3 regions of the Paenibacillus tritici genome follow, and region 2 is predicted to be linked to each of the others. Evidence: riboswitches for the same ligand, from Rfam matches in the RefSeq annotation. Region 2 holds a riboswitch; each other region holds the start of a gene.

Region 1 (4,489 bases), 990 kb from region 2:
CATAAACACCAGACCTTAAGCCATGCTAACAAGAATGAGTTCAACATTATTGTGAACCGCGAAAGGAGAATGGATTATGCCAGACACAAGTAATCAGCCTACCAAAACCCTGCCTCCGCAGGTACAGGATCAGCAGCCCGGAATTGAAAGTGAGATGAATCCGCTTCCGGAGTTTGAGACACCGGCTTACAAGGCAGCAGGCAAGCTGCTGGGTAAGGCTGCGCTCATTACGGGAGGCGACAGCGGGATCGGGCGTGCAGTTGCCGTTCATTTTGCCAAAGAGGGTGCAGACGTTGTGATCTCTTATCTGAACGAGCATGAGGATGCGGAAGAGACCAAACGCCAGGTGGAGCAGGAGGGCAGAAAGTGCATTCTAATCTCCGGCGACATCGGGGTGGAGGCCTTCTGTCAGGAGCTGATTAATAAAACCGTGGAGGGGCTCGGCAAGCTGGATATCCTGATCAATAACGCCGCTGAGCAGCATCCGCAGGACAAGATCGTGGACATTACAGCCGAGCAGCTGGAGCGTACGTTCCGGACGAATATATTCTCCATGTTCTATCTGACCAAGGCAGCGATGCCTCATCTCAAAAAAGGCTCCACGATCATCAACACCACCTCCATCACGGCGTATCGCGGTAGCCCGCAGCTGCTGGACTATTCGTCCACCAAGGGAGCGATTCTCAGCTTCACCCGTTCCCTGTCGATGAATCTTGCGGAACAAGGCATCCGAGTAAATGCCGTTGCACCGGGCCCGATCTGGACACCGCTAATTCCGTCAACGTTTGACGCGAAGAAGGTCAGTGAGTTCGGCGCCACCCAGCCGATGAAGCGCCCGGGACAGCCCGAAGAGCTGGCACCGGCTTATGTGTATCTGGCCTCTGACGATTCTTCTTACGTGAGCGGACAGGTTATACATGTGAACGGCGGCGAGGTCGTCAACGGATGATAGCTTTCACAGGAATAATATGCTAATATACAAAAGGCATAAACATACAATAGCATAGAACGATCACTAGGGGAGCCGCAAGGCTGAGACGGGCAGATCTGCTCGGACCCTTTGAACCTGATCTGGGTTATACCAGCGTAGGGAAGTGGAGAAACGAATAATGCAGCGGGGGTTCCGGCCAGCCGGTATCCCTGCTTATATTCCAGACTGCTTCCTTATGGGGGCGGTCTTTTTTGTGTTTGTGTGTTTATGGAGAATGGAGCGGAAGAGAGGGGCGAAGGCGTTGCACGAACTTCATGTCATCTCAGACGGGCGGCTCCATCCTGAGGCGTTGGCCGAACTGGCTGCGGCGGTACATCCTATGGTGGATTATATCCATCTCCGGGAAAAATCCCTGTCTGCCCGGGAGCTGTTGGCGGCAGCGGGGATGCTGCTCCAAGCCGGAATTCCACCGGCGAAGCTGGTTATTAATGACCGGGTCGATGTCGCGTTAGCCGTAGGGGCTGCCGGAGCCCAGTTAGCCTGGCACAGCCTGCCGCCAGCCGGAGTGCGCGGGATCGCACCAGGCCTGCGCCTGGGCAGGTCGGTACATTCCCGGGAGGAAGCGGCGGAAGCCGGGCGGCAGGGGGCGGACTTCTGCCTGTATGGGCATGTGTTCCCGACTGCCTGTAAACCCGGGCAGCAGGAACGGGGCCTGGAGCAGCTGGCGGAGGCCGTCCGCTGGAGCCGAATTCCGCTGATTGCGCTCGGAGGAATTACACCGGACAATGCCGGGGCTGTTCTCGCTAAGGGAGCTGCGGGAATTGCTGTCATGTCCGGGATCTGCGGGGCCCCGGACCCTGCGGCTGCGGCCCGGGCCTACAGGGCAGCCGTTCATCAGGCTGCGGCGCAGGCTGAAGCACTGAATATAGTTCCAGCACCGGGTGAAGGAGGTGAACAGGCATGAATTTGACCGTGAACGGGACCGTGCAGCGGTATGAAGAGAGCTGCCGGACGCTGGCTGATCTGCTGGCCCGGCCGGAGTGGGCCGGTAAGCTGGTGATTGTCGAACTGAACGGTGAGCTTGCCGGCAGAGAGGCTTACGGGGATACGCTGCTGAACGAAGGGGACCGGGTGGAGCTGGTTCATTTTGTAGGCGGAGGTTAGGGATAGCGGGCAGAGGAGAAGCGAACGAGCAAGCAGGCAGGCAGATTGGCGGTTTAGATACAGGCGATAACTTATCCAGGAGGCGGTATGATGCAAGACCCTTTGATGATTGGCGGAGTGACTTTAACCAGTAGACTGTTCATAGGCACCGGAAAATACAGCCGAAACACCCTTATTCCCGAGGTCATTGCGCGTTCAGGCTCGCAGGTTATTACAGTGGCCCTGCGCCGGGTAGACCCGCAGAGCAAGGACAATATTGTCAGCCATATTCCTTCCCATATGACCTTGCTGCCTAACACCTCCGGTGCGCGTACCGCAGAAGAAGCGGTGCGGATTGCCCGCCTGGCAAGGTCGGCCGGCCTGGGCAATTGGGTGAAGATCGAGGTGATCAATGATCAAAAATATTTGCTGCCCGATAATATCGAGACGATCAGGGCTACGGAGATTCTGGCCGCAGAGGGCTTCGTGGTTCTTCCTTACATGAGCCCGGATCTGTCAGCCGCGCTCCGGCTGAAGGCGGCCGGGGCCGCAGCCGTTATGCCGCTGGGAGCGCCGATCGGCTCTAACCGGGGACTGCAGACGAAGGAGCTGATCCGCATTCTGATCTCGGAAACAGATCTGCCTGTCATTGTGGATGCCGGAATCGGCAGGCCATCAGAGGCAGCGGAGGCGATGGAGATGGGCGCAGCGGGTGTTCTGCTGAACACTGCCATTGCCACCGCGAAGGACCCTCTGCTGATGGCAGAGGCCTTCTGCGAGGCCGTATCCGCCGGACGCAAGGCCTACCTGGCCGGACTGGGGCCGGTGGAGGAGACCGCCGCGGCCTCTTCGCCGCTGACCGGATTTCTGGCCTGATGGATGGAATGGGGAGGGGGAGAAGGGCATGAGCTTTTATGAAACGATGACCCGGCTGGAGCAGCTTCCTTACGGGATGCTGTGGAACCGCTATACGGCGGAGGATGTGAAGCGCGCGCTTCGTGCAGAGCGGGTCGATGAAGAAGGGCTGATGGCTTTGCTGTCACCGGCAGCGGAGCCTTATCTGGAAGAGATGGCACAGAAGGCGCAGAGATTGACACGTGCACATTTCGGTCATGTGATGCAATTATTTACACCGATGTATCTCGCTGATTACTGTGTGAATCATTGTACCTATTGCAGCTTCAGCTCCATTTATGATTTTCCGCGCAAAAAACTCACGCTGGAAGAGGTTGCCCGCGAAGCGGAGACGATCGCGGCCACAGGCCTGCGCCATATTCTGATCCTCACCGGGGAATCCCGCATGGACAGCCCGGCCAGCTACGTAAGGGATTGCGCCGAGGTGCTTCGCGGTTATTTCTCTTCCGTCAGCATTGAAGTGAACCCGCTCTCTACGGAAGAATATGCTGAACTGAGAGGGGCAGGCGTAGACGGTCTGACGCTCTACCAGGAGGTCTATCACCAGGAGACTTACCGCGAGCTGCATGTGAAGGGTCCGAAGCGGGTGTACCGCAACCGTCTGGACGCGCCGGAGCGGGGCTGCCTTGCCGGCTTCCGTTGGGTCAATATCGGAGCCTTGCTCGGCATGTACGAATGGCGCCAGGAGGCTCTGGCCACTGCGCTGCACGCCAGGTACTTGCAGGATAAGTACCCGGAATGCGAAATCGGATTCTCCATTCCAAGGTTCCGGCCGTACCTGGGGGAATTCAATCCCGCAAGTGATGTGACTGACCGTGCACTGGTGCAGATTATCCTGGCGTACCGTCTGTTTCTGCCGCGTTCCGGGATTTCACTGTCCACCCGGGAGCCGGCGGCTCTGCGCGATCATTTGGTCCATCTCGGCATCACGAAGATGTCGGCAGGAGTATCCACCGAGGTGGGCGGACATTCCTTGGAGGGCGGAACCCCGCAGTTCGAAATCTCGGACAACCGCAGTGTGGAGGAGATCGCCGGGATGCTGCGCTTGCAAGGGCTGGAGCCAGTGTTCAAGGACTGGGACATCCTGTCCGAGCCGGTTTGCTTGACTTAGCCGAAAAGAATTGGATGGATGTAGTCTGGAGTAACGGACTGGATTGACCAGACTGACGAAACTGACCGGACGCAAATAACCCGCCGTGAGGCGGGTTATTTGCATAATCTAAAGATTACAGGGCTTCTCGCGCCGACTTCTCCTTCTATCGTGAAGACGTATGGCCGGATGTAAGCGAAAAACGGAACACATTGTGCTGACGCGAAGATAGATGGCCGGATGTGTGCGAAAAACCAAACACATTGTGCTGCGCGAAGGTGCATGGGCCGGATGTGTGCGGAAAACCGAACACAATTGGATTGGGAGCGCCACGTAGGCGTTGCGTTTATCGCAGGTTGTGCCAGAAGTATTTTCACAGAATAACCGAACACAATAGTAATGAAGAGCAT
Region 2 (4,489 bases):
TTTGGTAATACCCCTGCGAATCCTGAAGTCCCTGTTCACTGGCGACCAGCACCAGCTCATAATAATCGGGAACCCCGTATTCCACAGGATTGAAGGAGCGTACCGGATGGCCTTCCTGCTCCAGAAGGAGCTGCTCATGGTTGATGAAGCCGCCCATTATGGCATCCACACGGCCCGTGGAGAGCGCGGGAATCAGCTCGAAGCCAACGTCGATCAGCTTCAGGGATGAGGCGTCCCCGCCGTCACTTGTCACCATGGCTTTCAGCATGGCTTCATACAGCGGAACAGAGGAATATCCGGCTTGCTTGCCTGACAGCTCTCCCGGACGGGTAATTCCGCTGTCAGCGGCTACCATAAGATGATTCAGCGGATGCCGCACCAGGGCGGCAATGGATTTGACCGGAATGTTCTCTCCCCGTGCCATCAGCACCTGAGGCTGATAGCTGAGCGCGAGGTCCACCTTCCCGGCAGCGACAAGCTTCAGCGCATCATTGGTATCGGCAGGCATCTGAATCTCCACCTCAAGACCTTGTTCAGCGAAATATCCTTTAGCCTGAGCTGCGTATAAAAAGGAGTGGACAGCGTTCGGATACCAGTCGAGCATAATCGTCAGCTTATGGGCTGGACCGTCAGCACCCGCTTCGGAGGTCGCAGTTGTTGCAGCCGTGGAGCCGGAAGTCCCCGGACTGTTGCTGTTGGCGCAGCCTGCCAGGACCGGCAGGGTACAGAGCACAAGAGCGGACAGCAGCAGCTTGGCCGGCCTTGAAATGCTATTGTACAGATTACGTGCATAGCGGATAGTAGTCATGAATAACGTCCTCTTTTCTTCAGAATAATCTTCTCCAGCCCGGCGACAGATAGAAACAATAAGATACCGAGTGCGGACAACAAGACAACAGCGGCAAACATCTTGGCGCTCTGCAGATTCCCGGCCATTCTGCGGCTGAAGTAGCCCAGCCCCTGGCTGCCCCCGAGCCATTCTCCGATCGTTGCACCGATGACACAGTATACAACCGACAGCTTCAGTCCGGAGAAAAAAGAGGGCAGGGCCAGCGGAACGCCAACCTTCCTGAGGATCTGCCAGCGGTTCGCGCCGAATGTCAGCAGCAGCTCCCGGTAGCCGTCTGTGTTCTTGGACAACCCGTCATAGGTGCCGATGACCACCGGAAAGAATGCGGTCAGGAAAACAACAGCCACCTTGCTCCATAAGGTGTAGCCGAACCACATAATGAACAGGGGCGAGAGGGCGATTAGCGGTATCGTCTGGCTGATAACCAGGAGCGGGTACAGCGCCTTGGCCAGCGGCCTAAACAGATGCATCCCCGTCCCCAGCAGGCTTCCGCAGCCTACGGACAGGGCGAAGCCTGTGAGCACCTCCAGTAGTGTCGCAGGCAGATGCACTCCGAAGAGCAGGCTGCGTTCTTCAATCAAGGCCATCCAGACCGCAGACGGAGCAGGAAGAATGAATGGAGGAATCAGGCCAAGGCGCGCTACAGTCTCCCAGACCGCCAGGGTCAGCACCGCCAGCAGGGCAGACGGGCCGTAATCCTGCATCAGCCGTCTAGGTGAGACGGTTATCATATAACTTCAGCTCCAATTCCTGACGCAGGGCAGCAAACTGCGGTTCATAGTTCAGACTGTGGTGCCGGGGACGAGGGAGTCTGGAAGTGAACTCCTGTATCCCGCCGCCCTGACTGCCGGTCATCAGATAGATTCTGTCACTGAGCAGCAGTGCCTCCTCCAGGTCATGGGTGATGAACAGCACAGTCTTGTCCAGCTCCGACCATAACTCCAGCAGCCAGATCTGAAGCGCCCGCTTCGTAATGGCATCCAGCGCTCCGAACGGCTCGTCGAGCAGCAGAAGTTCATTGCCCGCAGCGACCGTGCGGAGGACGGCCACCCGCTGGCGCATCCCGCCGGACAGCTCATGCGGATAAGCACCTTCGGTCTCGGTGAGACCGAAGCGGTCCAGCAGGGTGCGGATCTGCGTAACGGCGTCCGCTTTGGGGACGCTGCGCTTCAGTTCCCAGGGCAGCAGACAATTATCCAGCACGGTTCTCCAGGGCAGCAGGAGATCCTGCTGCGGCATATAGGCGACACGGCCCAGCCTCTGGGCCGCTGATGTTGACTCAACCCCGTTCAGCGTAAGGCTGCCGCTGGCAGGCTCAAGCAGGCCGGCGATAATTTTGAACAACGTGCTTTTGCCGCATCCGCTGGCACCGACGACAGAGATGAATTCCCCCCGGCGAACATTCATGGACAGCTCCGAGAATACCGGTGCACGGGACGATCCGGACCCGAAGGCGTAGGACAGATTCGTAAGGTTAATCATAAGACTATGTTGGAAGCCTCCTCCGGGATCAATTAACAGCCGTACGAACATCAAAAAGCCCCATTCATTTCCCGGAGGAGATGAATGGGGCGGAAGGTACAGTCAGCTGCGGCCTATGACGCGGAAGCCACTGATACAATCTGCTCCACTTCCCTCCGCTGGTATGATCCAGATCAGGTTCCAAGGGTCCGGAGCTTAAGCTCCGTCTCAGTCGGCCGACTCCCCTAGTGAAATAACAGGTGCTATTGAATTCGTAATTGCTACTTAATATACCATAAATTCCTCTCTTGTAAAGAGCAGGCTGTTCTAGCGTCTGGAGAGGCCTGTCACGAACAAAGCCACGATTCCGCGGGAGATTTCCAGCTTGGAGGAATGGTTACGCTTCTGTTCATATAAGTACAGATCGGGGCTGAGTATTGAGATTAATGCGGTAGCTGCGAAGCCCGGATCTATATCAATAATCTCTCCATTGTCTGCAGCCCGCTGCAGCAGCTCAGTCATCATCACTCCCAGCCGCTGAAAAAAAGGATGCTCAAACTGGGTAAGCTGCTTCTTGCCGGTGAACTCGGCTTTGATCATATTCAGCAGCTCGGCATACTGCTCTATGAAATCGGCAATCTGCTCAATGCTGCTCTGCAGCCGGGCCAGGGCCGGAGCTTCACCGGCGCCGGCAGCGACCTGCTGCTCCAGACCGGAGAGGAACTGGTCCGCGCTGCCCTTCAGCAGAGCAGAACAGATCTCACCTTTGTCCGTGAAGCGGCGGTACAGCGAGCCTTGCCCTATCCCCGCCCGCTTCGCAATGCTGTACATGTTCACCGCCTCCAGGCCGCTCTCGGTGAACAACTGGCGGGCGGCTTCGAGAATCCGCTGCACATAAGGATCGGCGGACACGGGCGGAGCGGATTCTACGGCTTGCGGAGCTGACGGCGGGAGCTGTGCAGCATCGGTGTCTGGCTTTTTCATGAGATCCCCTTTCAGAAACAGATCAGCGATTTACAGAAAAACAAATAAATCAATTGACACAACGGACAATTGTCCGTAGACTATGAATTGCACTTACGGACAGTTGTCCGTTCACTCATTATATCTATAAATCTGTCCGCAGGTCAATGCTGGGCGCGGACAGCTCAGGAGGAGAAGAGACATGGATCAAACCTTGAAGCAGGAGGCCGAGTTCCGGCTGTCCGGCATTCTGGTTCCGCTGCTGGCGATTATTGCCGGGGTATTTATGGTTGTCCTGGACAGCACAGCAATGAATGTGGCATTGTCCCGGCTGGTAGTGGATTTCAAGACCGATCTGCATACGCTGCAATGGGTGGTAACCGGCTATATGCTGGCCCAGGCTTCCGTTATTCCGCTGTCCGGCTGGCTGTCAGACCGGTTCGGGGCCAAAACGGTCTTTTTGACAGCGGTAATCATATTCACATTAGGCTCCATTCTGTGCGCTACGCCGAGCAGTGCCGAATGGCTGATTGTATTCCGTGTAATTCAGGGACTTGGCGGAGGGTGCGTACTCCCTGTCGGTATGGCCTACGTGTACAGACTTGCTCCGAAAAGCAAGGTTGGCGTAGTTATGGGCATTATGGGGATTCCGGTGCTGTTCGCACCGGCTATTGGTCCGGTACTGTCCGGCTGGCTGGTCGAATACCATTCCTGGCGCTGGATTTTCCTGATCAATATTCCGATCGGCATCATTGCCGTGCTGATTGGACTGCGCAAGTTGCCGAATGCGGCGAAGAACAGCGTGCCCGGCATGGATAAGTTCGGGATGGTTCTTGGTCCGTTGGCTTTTGCTTCCCTCACTTACGGTGTCAGCCAGGGTGCGCAGAGCTGGACATCCGAGAAGACTCTGCTGGGGCTGGGACTGGGAGCGGTTGCTCTGATCGCCTTCGTGATTGCAGAGCTGCGTTCCAAGACACCGCTGCTGGAGCTGCGGATTCTGAAATCTGTTGATTTCACCACCGGAATTATCGTACAGTGGATTGCCCAGTTCGGCTTATACGGCGCGTTATTCCTGCTGCCGCAATTTCTGCAGCAGGCCCGCGGCTTCGGCGCTTTCGACACCGGTCTGACGCTGCTGCCGCAAGCGATTGCCTCCGGGCTGATGATGCCGATCGCCGGAATCCTGTTCGACCGGATTGGCGTGCGCTGGCTTGT
Region 3 (4,489 bases), 2.9 Mb from region 2:
TTATCCTTCAGCTCCTCTACCTTATGGGTCTTACGATTGGTAGCGAGATAAATGGAAAGTCCGTCATGAAATACCGCCATATAGCGCACCTTAGGTTTATTGCCCGCTTCAACCGTCCCGAAGGACCCGAACTTGTTGTCATCCAGCGCCTGCATGATCTTCTTCTCCAGCTCTTTGTTATCCATTGACGTCTAATCTCCTTTCAAATTCATGTGAATATAAGTTTATATATTCACATCCGCAGTTTGGATTTATGATTAACCTGTGCCTAATATAGTGTACCCGTCCGGTTCGTTCTGAATCCCGGAACCTGTTCATAAATTCACCTATAAGGAGCTGCCCAGACCTCGGGGCTATTGGCCGCTTTTGCCGCCCTGTTATTCCTGTTAAGTGTGACCGCCTGGAGAATCGGGTAATATAGCTAACAAGATCCATATTCTGCGAATAAGGACGGAACCCCCACATGGTTGAACTGCATTCCGAACCCACCCTGCATACAGCGTTGCTGCAATTTATCTTTCCCTTCTCCATCAAGCCCGGACAGGATAAAGAGCTGATCGCAAGTCTGCAGAAGGAGGGGTTCACGCGTTTTTTTCTCGACAACAAGGAACTGGAGAATGCCTATTACGGAGAAGGCTACTGCGTGTCCCATGAGAAAATGGAGCGCAGCTATCTGCCGTTTGCCGCTCATGTGCTGTTTCCGCGTGAGAAGGACAGCGATTCCTTCCGCCGCTTTTCCCGGGTAAACGATCTGCCGTGCCGGCTGGAAATGCTCTTCGAGTCTGTGAATTTCCGGATTCTGTCCACCGATGTGTTCCTCTGTCCGTTTGAACTGGGCTTTCTGACCATAAGAGTGGCTATCGAGGAGAAAAACCTTCCCTTCAGCACTGTGCTGGAATTCGCTGACCGGTTCCGAACACTGGAGGATGTGTGTTATCAGGATAAACATGCCTTTATCCATTGCCAGGAGAAGTCCTTCGGCCGGGTGGAGGATTTCGTGTTCAAGAATCTCGTCTCCGGTCTGGAGCCGTTTCTCGACCCTGCGGAGATTGATGGCGCTTATTTCGAGACCCTGCCTTTTTTCGTGGATGAACGGATGCTGGTGCAGGCCTTCTATGGCTTCAACCGTGAGGAAGAGCTGGATGAGATAAGTGTAGAGCTGCGCTACCGCGCCTCCCAGCTGGATGGGCTGACTATAGACGGTAAGCCTTTTACCAGCGCGAGTGATCCTGAGTATATCGAGCAGTACACCCGGGATCATTGCTATAGCCGCTGGGGGCCGGACACCTATTATATGACGAACGAGCAGACCTTCTGCTGCCTGAGCCGGGCGAAGCCCGATATTGCCACGGAGCTGGTCAACCAGATGTACGGAGAGTATTATTATGGACTGCTGCTGAGTATTTTTCATAAAATCGTGCTGCTGAAGCTCGCCAATCTGCATTCCCGGCTGCGCATCAACCACGATTACGAAGAGATCGAGAATCTGATCTTTCTGATCAATAAATTTTCCGCCAAATTCTATTTTCTGGAGCTTATCTCGCAGTCGCAGGGGCGGGAGATTTTTTTCCAGCTGCGCAAGGTCTACGGCAATGATGCCCTGTTCGATGAAGTGAAGATGACCCTGAATGATCTGTTTCAGTATCAGGACAAATTCCAGGCCAAACGCCGGGATACCCTGCTCATGGTCCTGACTGTATTTACGGTAATCAGCGGGATTTACGGCATGAACCAGGTCATTGAGGATCTGAAAGGGAACATCGACTGGAGCAAAATGCTGGAGTACTCCGTGTTCGAATATCTCGCTCTGTTCCTGACCTTCTCTGGGATCGCAGTCAGTCTCGGCTTAACGCTGCGGGAGGCGCGGAATGGAATCCGCAGCCGCCGCAAAAGGCGGTACTATGATAAGGATTGAACAGACGGCTCTGGACAACCGCGAAGCCGCCGTCTATAATACACCGTAAGAACATAGCAATACCCGTGAACTTCATAGAACCAGGGGTGCTGGAATTGGCCGGCTGAGATTGTATCCCATAAGATACTGACCCTTATACCTGATCTGGATAATGCCAGCGTAGGAATCTCAATCAGCACTGTGCCATCATGGCCCAGAAGTTGATCCCCTCACGCAAGTAACTGGCGTCCCGATCTTCGGGGCGCTTTTTTGGTATGGTCTAACTTGAAAGTTGGAAGAATAGGGATTGCTGGAAGGAGAGAGAAGAGAGAGATGGGAGTCACAAAAACAGGTACACTGCTGCTAAGCTCCATGCTGGTTATCGCGTTAGCCGGATGCGGGGGCGGAAACAGCAACACAGGAAATGCCGGTGCCAGTGCGCCTGCCGCCGGGAACAGCACCGCTGCCCCTGAAGCAACTGCGACCGATGCCCCAGAGGAGCTGATTCCGGTCAAGATTGCCCTGGACTGGACGCCGAACACGAATCATACCGGGCTGTATGCCGCGAAGGAGCTGGGATATTACGCGGAGGAGGGCCTTGACGTTGAGATTGTACAGCCTGGCGCTGCCGGGTCTGACACTATGGTCACTTCCGGGGAAGCCCAGTTTGGCATCAGCGCCCAGGAGGCGCTCACCCTGGCCCGTCTGCAGGATGTGCCGCTCGTGTCTATCGCTGCTATCATTCAGCATAATACCTCGGGCTTCGCCGCTCCGAAGGACCGCAATATTAAGACACCGAAGGATTTTGAAGGCAAAACCTACGGAGGCTGGGGCTCCCCTGCGGAGCAGGCGGCCATGAAAGCCATCATGGACCCCGAAAGCGGGGACGTCTCTAAGGTGAAGCTGGTGAATATCGGCGAAGCCGACTTCTTCACGGCGGTGAAACGGGATATCGACTTCGCCTGGATCTTCTACGCCTGGACCGGAGTGGAGGCCGAGCTGCGCGGCGAGCCGCTGGATATGCTGTATCTGAAGGATTACGCGCCGCAGCTGGATTACTACACCCCGGTTCTGACCACCAGTGAGAAGGAAATCGCCGAACACCCTGAAGTGGTGAAGGCCTTCCTTAAGGCTACGACCAAAGGATATCAGTATGCCATCGACAACCCGGAAGAAGCAGCCACGGTCTTGTCCGATGCTGTACCGGAGCTGGACCCCAAGCTGGTGCTGGCCAGCCAGAAATGGCTCAGCCCGAAATATAAAGACGATGCCGCCCGCTGGGGAGAGCAGAAGCTTGAGATCTGGAAGAATTATGCCGACTGGATGTACGGCCTGAAGCTGCTGGATAAGCCGCTGGATGCCGAAAGTACGTTTACGAATGAGTTTTTGCCGGAAGGCCAGTAAACACCGGGTGGAATAGTACTGACACTAACTCACATGAGAGGAATGAATAATAATGGCTAATACACTGCTTAGCATTCAGGTAATTCCCAAGACTCCAAACAATGAGGATTCGATCCCTTACGTGGACACGGCGATTGAGGTTATTCAGAAGTCGGGGGTCAAGCATCAGGTGAATCCGCTGGAGACCACCATGGAAGGCGAGCTGTCCGAACTGCTGGATATTGTGCGTCAGATGCATGAGGCGCTGGTCGCCTCCGGCAGCCCGAGTGTGATCTCCCAGATCAAGATCGCCCATAACCCGGGCGGCATCAGTATGGACAAGCTGACGGAGAAATACCGGCCGTGAGAAGCACCTGGAGACAAATCTGGCCGCCCCTTGTGGCGGTCATCTTTTTTCTGGGCGCATGGCAAGTGGCTGTATCGGTATTCCATATCCCGGCCTGGCAGCTGCCAAGCCCCTCGGATATCGCGCGTGAATCGCAGGGCAACGCCTCGGGAATCTGGGCGCACACGGCTGCCACGCTGCGGCTGACCCTGATTGGCTTCCCGGTAGGCACCGGCATCGGCCTGCTTACCGCCCTGCTGCTGCATCTGCTGCCCTGGCTCCGAAGAGCGATCTATCCGCTGCTGATCCTCAGTCAGAATGTGCCCTCCATCGCCCTTGGTCCGCTGCTGATTATCTGGTTCGGCTTCGGCCTCCTGCCCAAAATCATCCTGATCACCCTCGTCTGCTTCTTCCCCGTAGCCGTTGCCGCCATGGGCGGACTCGCCCAAAGCGACCGGGTCATGATGAATTATATGAAGATGGCCGGGGCCGGCAAGTGGCAGATCTTCACCAAGCTGGAGCTTCCCGGCTCTCTGCCCTCCCTGTTCTCGGGCCTCAAAATCTCCGCCACCTATGCTGTTATGGGCGCGGTAGTTGCCGAGTGGATCGGCGCAGACAAAGGCATCGGCTACTATATGCTGCTGCAAAAGGCATCCTACCGTACGGACCGGATGTTCGTAGCCATCGTCATCATCGTTCTCCTGAGTCTGGTGCTGTTCGCGCTCATTGCCCTGCTGGAGAAATGGCTCGTGCGCTGGAAGCCGCGCAAGGAGATTTAACGCAGTCGATAACAATATATAGAAGGAGCTGACCGAAGTGTCTCATCTCATGAATACCCAACACCTGAAGACGAACGGTCCCGGCAG

The links. A riboswitch is a leader RNA that binds a small molecule or an ion and turns the genes downstream of it on or off. The one in region 2 is predicted to bind thiamine pyrophosphate.
Region 1: another riboswitch for thiamine pyrophosphate. It lies ahead of KDC22_RS10045 (thiamine phosphate synthase); the one in region 2 lies ahead of KDC22_RS14215 (ABC transporter ATP-binding protein).
Region 3: another riboswitch for thiamine pyrophosphate. It lies ahead of KDC22_RS02145 (ABC transporter substrate-binding protein); the one in region 2 lies ahead of KDC22_RS14215 (ABC transporter ATP-binding protein).

The regions. Positions count from the first base shown of each region.
Region 1 is NZ_CP073365.1:2,385,496-2,389,984, forward strand. Features, by position in the region: gene KDC22_RS10040 (SDR family oxidoreductase) at 77-949, shown strand; TPP riboswitch at 1,008-1,110, shown strand; gene KDC22_RS10045 (thiamine phosphate synthase) at 1,206-1,895, shown strand; gene thiS (sulfur carrier protein ThiS) at 1,892-2,095, shown strand; gene KDC22_RS10055 (thiazole synthase) at 2,186-2,950, shown strand; gene thiH (2-iminoacetate synthase ThiH) at 2,979-4,100, shown strand.
Region 2 is NZ_CP073365.1:3,376,346-3,380,834, forward strand. Features, by position in the region: gene KDC22_RS14205 (ABC transporter substrate-binding protein) at 1-808, opposite strand, end outside; gene KDC22_RS14210 (ABC transporter permease) at 805-1,581, opposite strand; gene KDC22_RS14215 (ABC transporter ATP-binding protein) at 1,562-2,332, opposite strand; TPP riboswitch at 2,466-2,568, opposite strand; gene KDC22_RS14220 (TetR/AcrR family transcriptional regulator) at 2,639-3,295, opposite strand; gene KDC22_RS14225 (DHA2 family efflux MFS transporter permease subunit) at 3,477-4,489, shown strand, end outside.
Region 3 is NZ_CP073365.1:473,151-477,639, reverse strand. Features, by position in the region: gene KDC22_RS02155 (pyridoxamine 5'-phosphate oxidase family protein) at 1-185, opposite strand, end outside; gene KDC22_RS02150 (hypothetical protein) at 464-1,915, shown strand; TPP riboswitch at 1,988-2,098, shown strand; gene KDC22_RS02145 (ABC transporter substrate-binding protein) at 2,228-3,298, shown strand; gene KDC22_RS02140 (thiamine-binding protein) at 3,351-3,644, shown strand; gene KDC22_RS02135 (ABC transporter permease) at 3,641-4,402, shown strand; gene KDC22_RS02130 (ABC transporter ATP-binding protein) at 4,452-4,489, shown strand, end outside.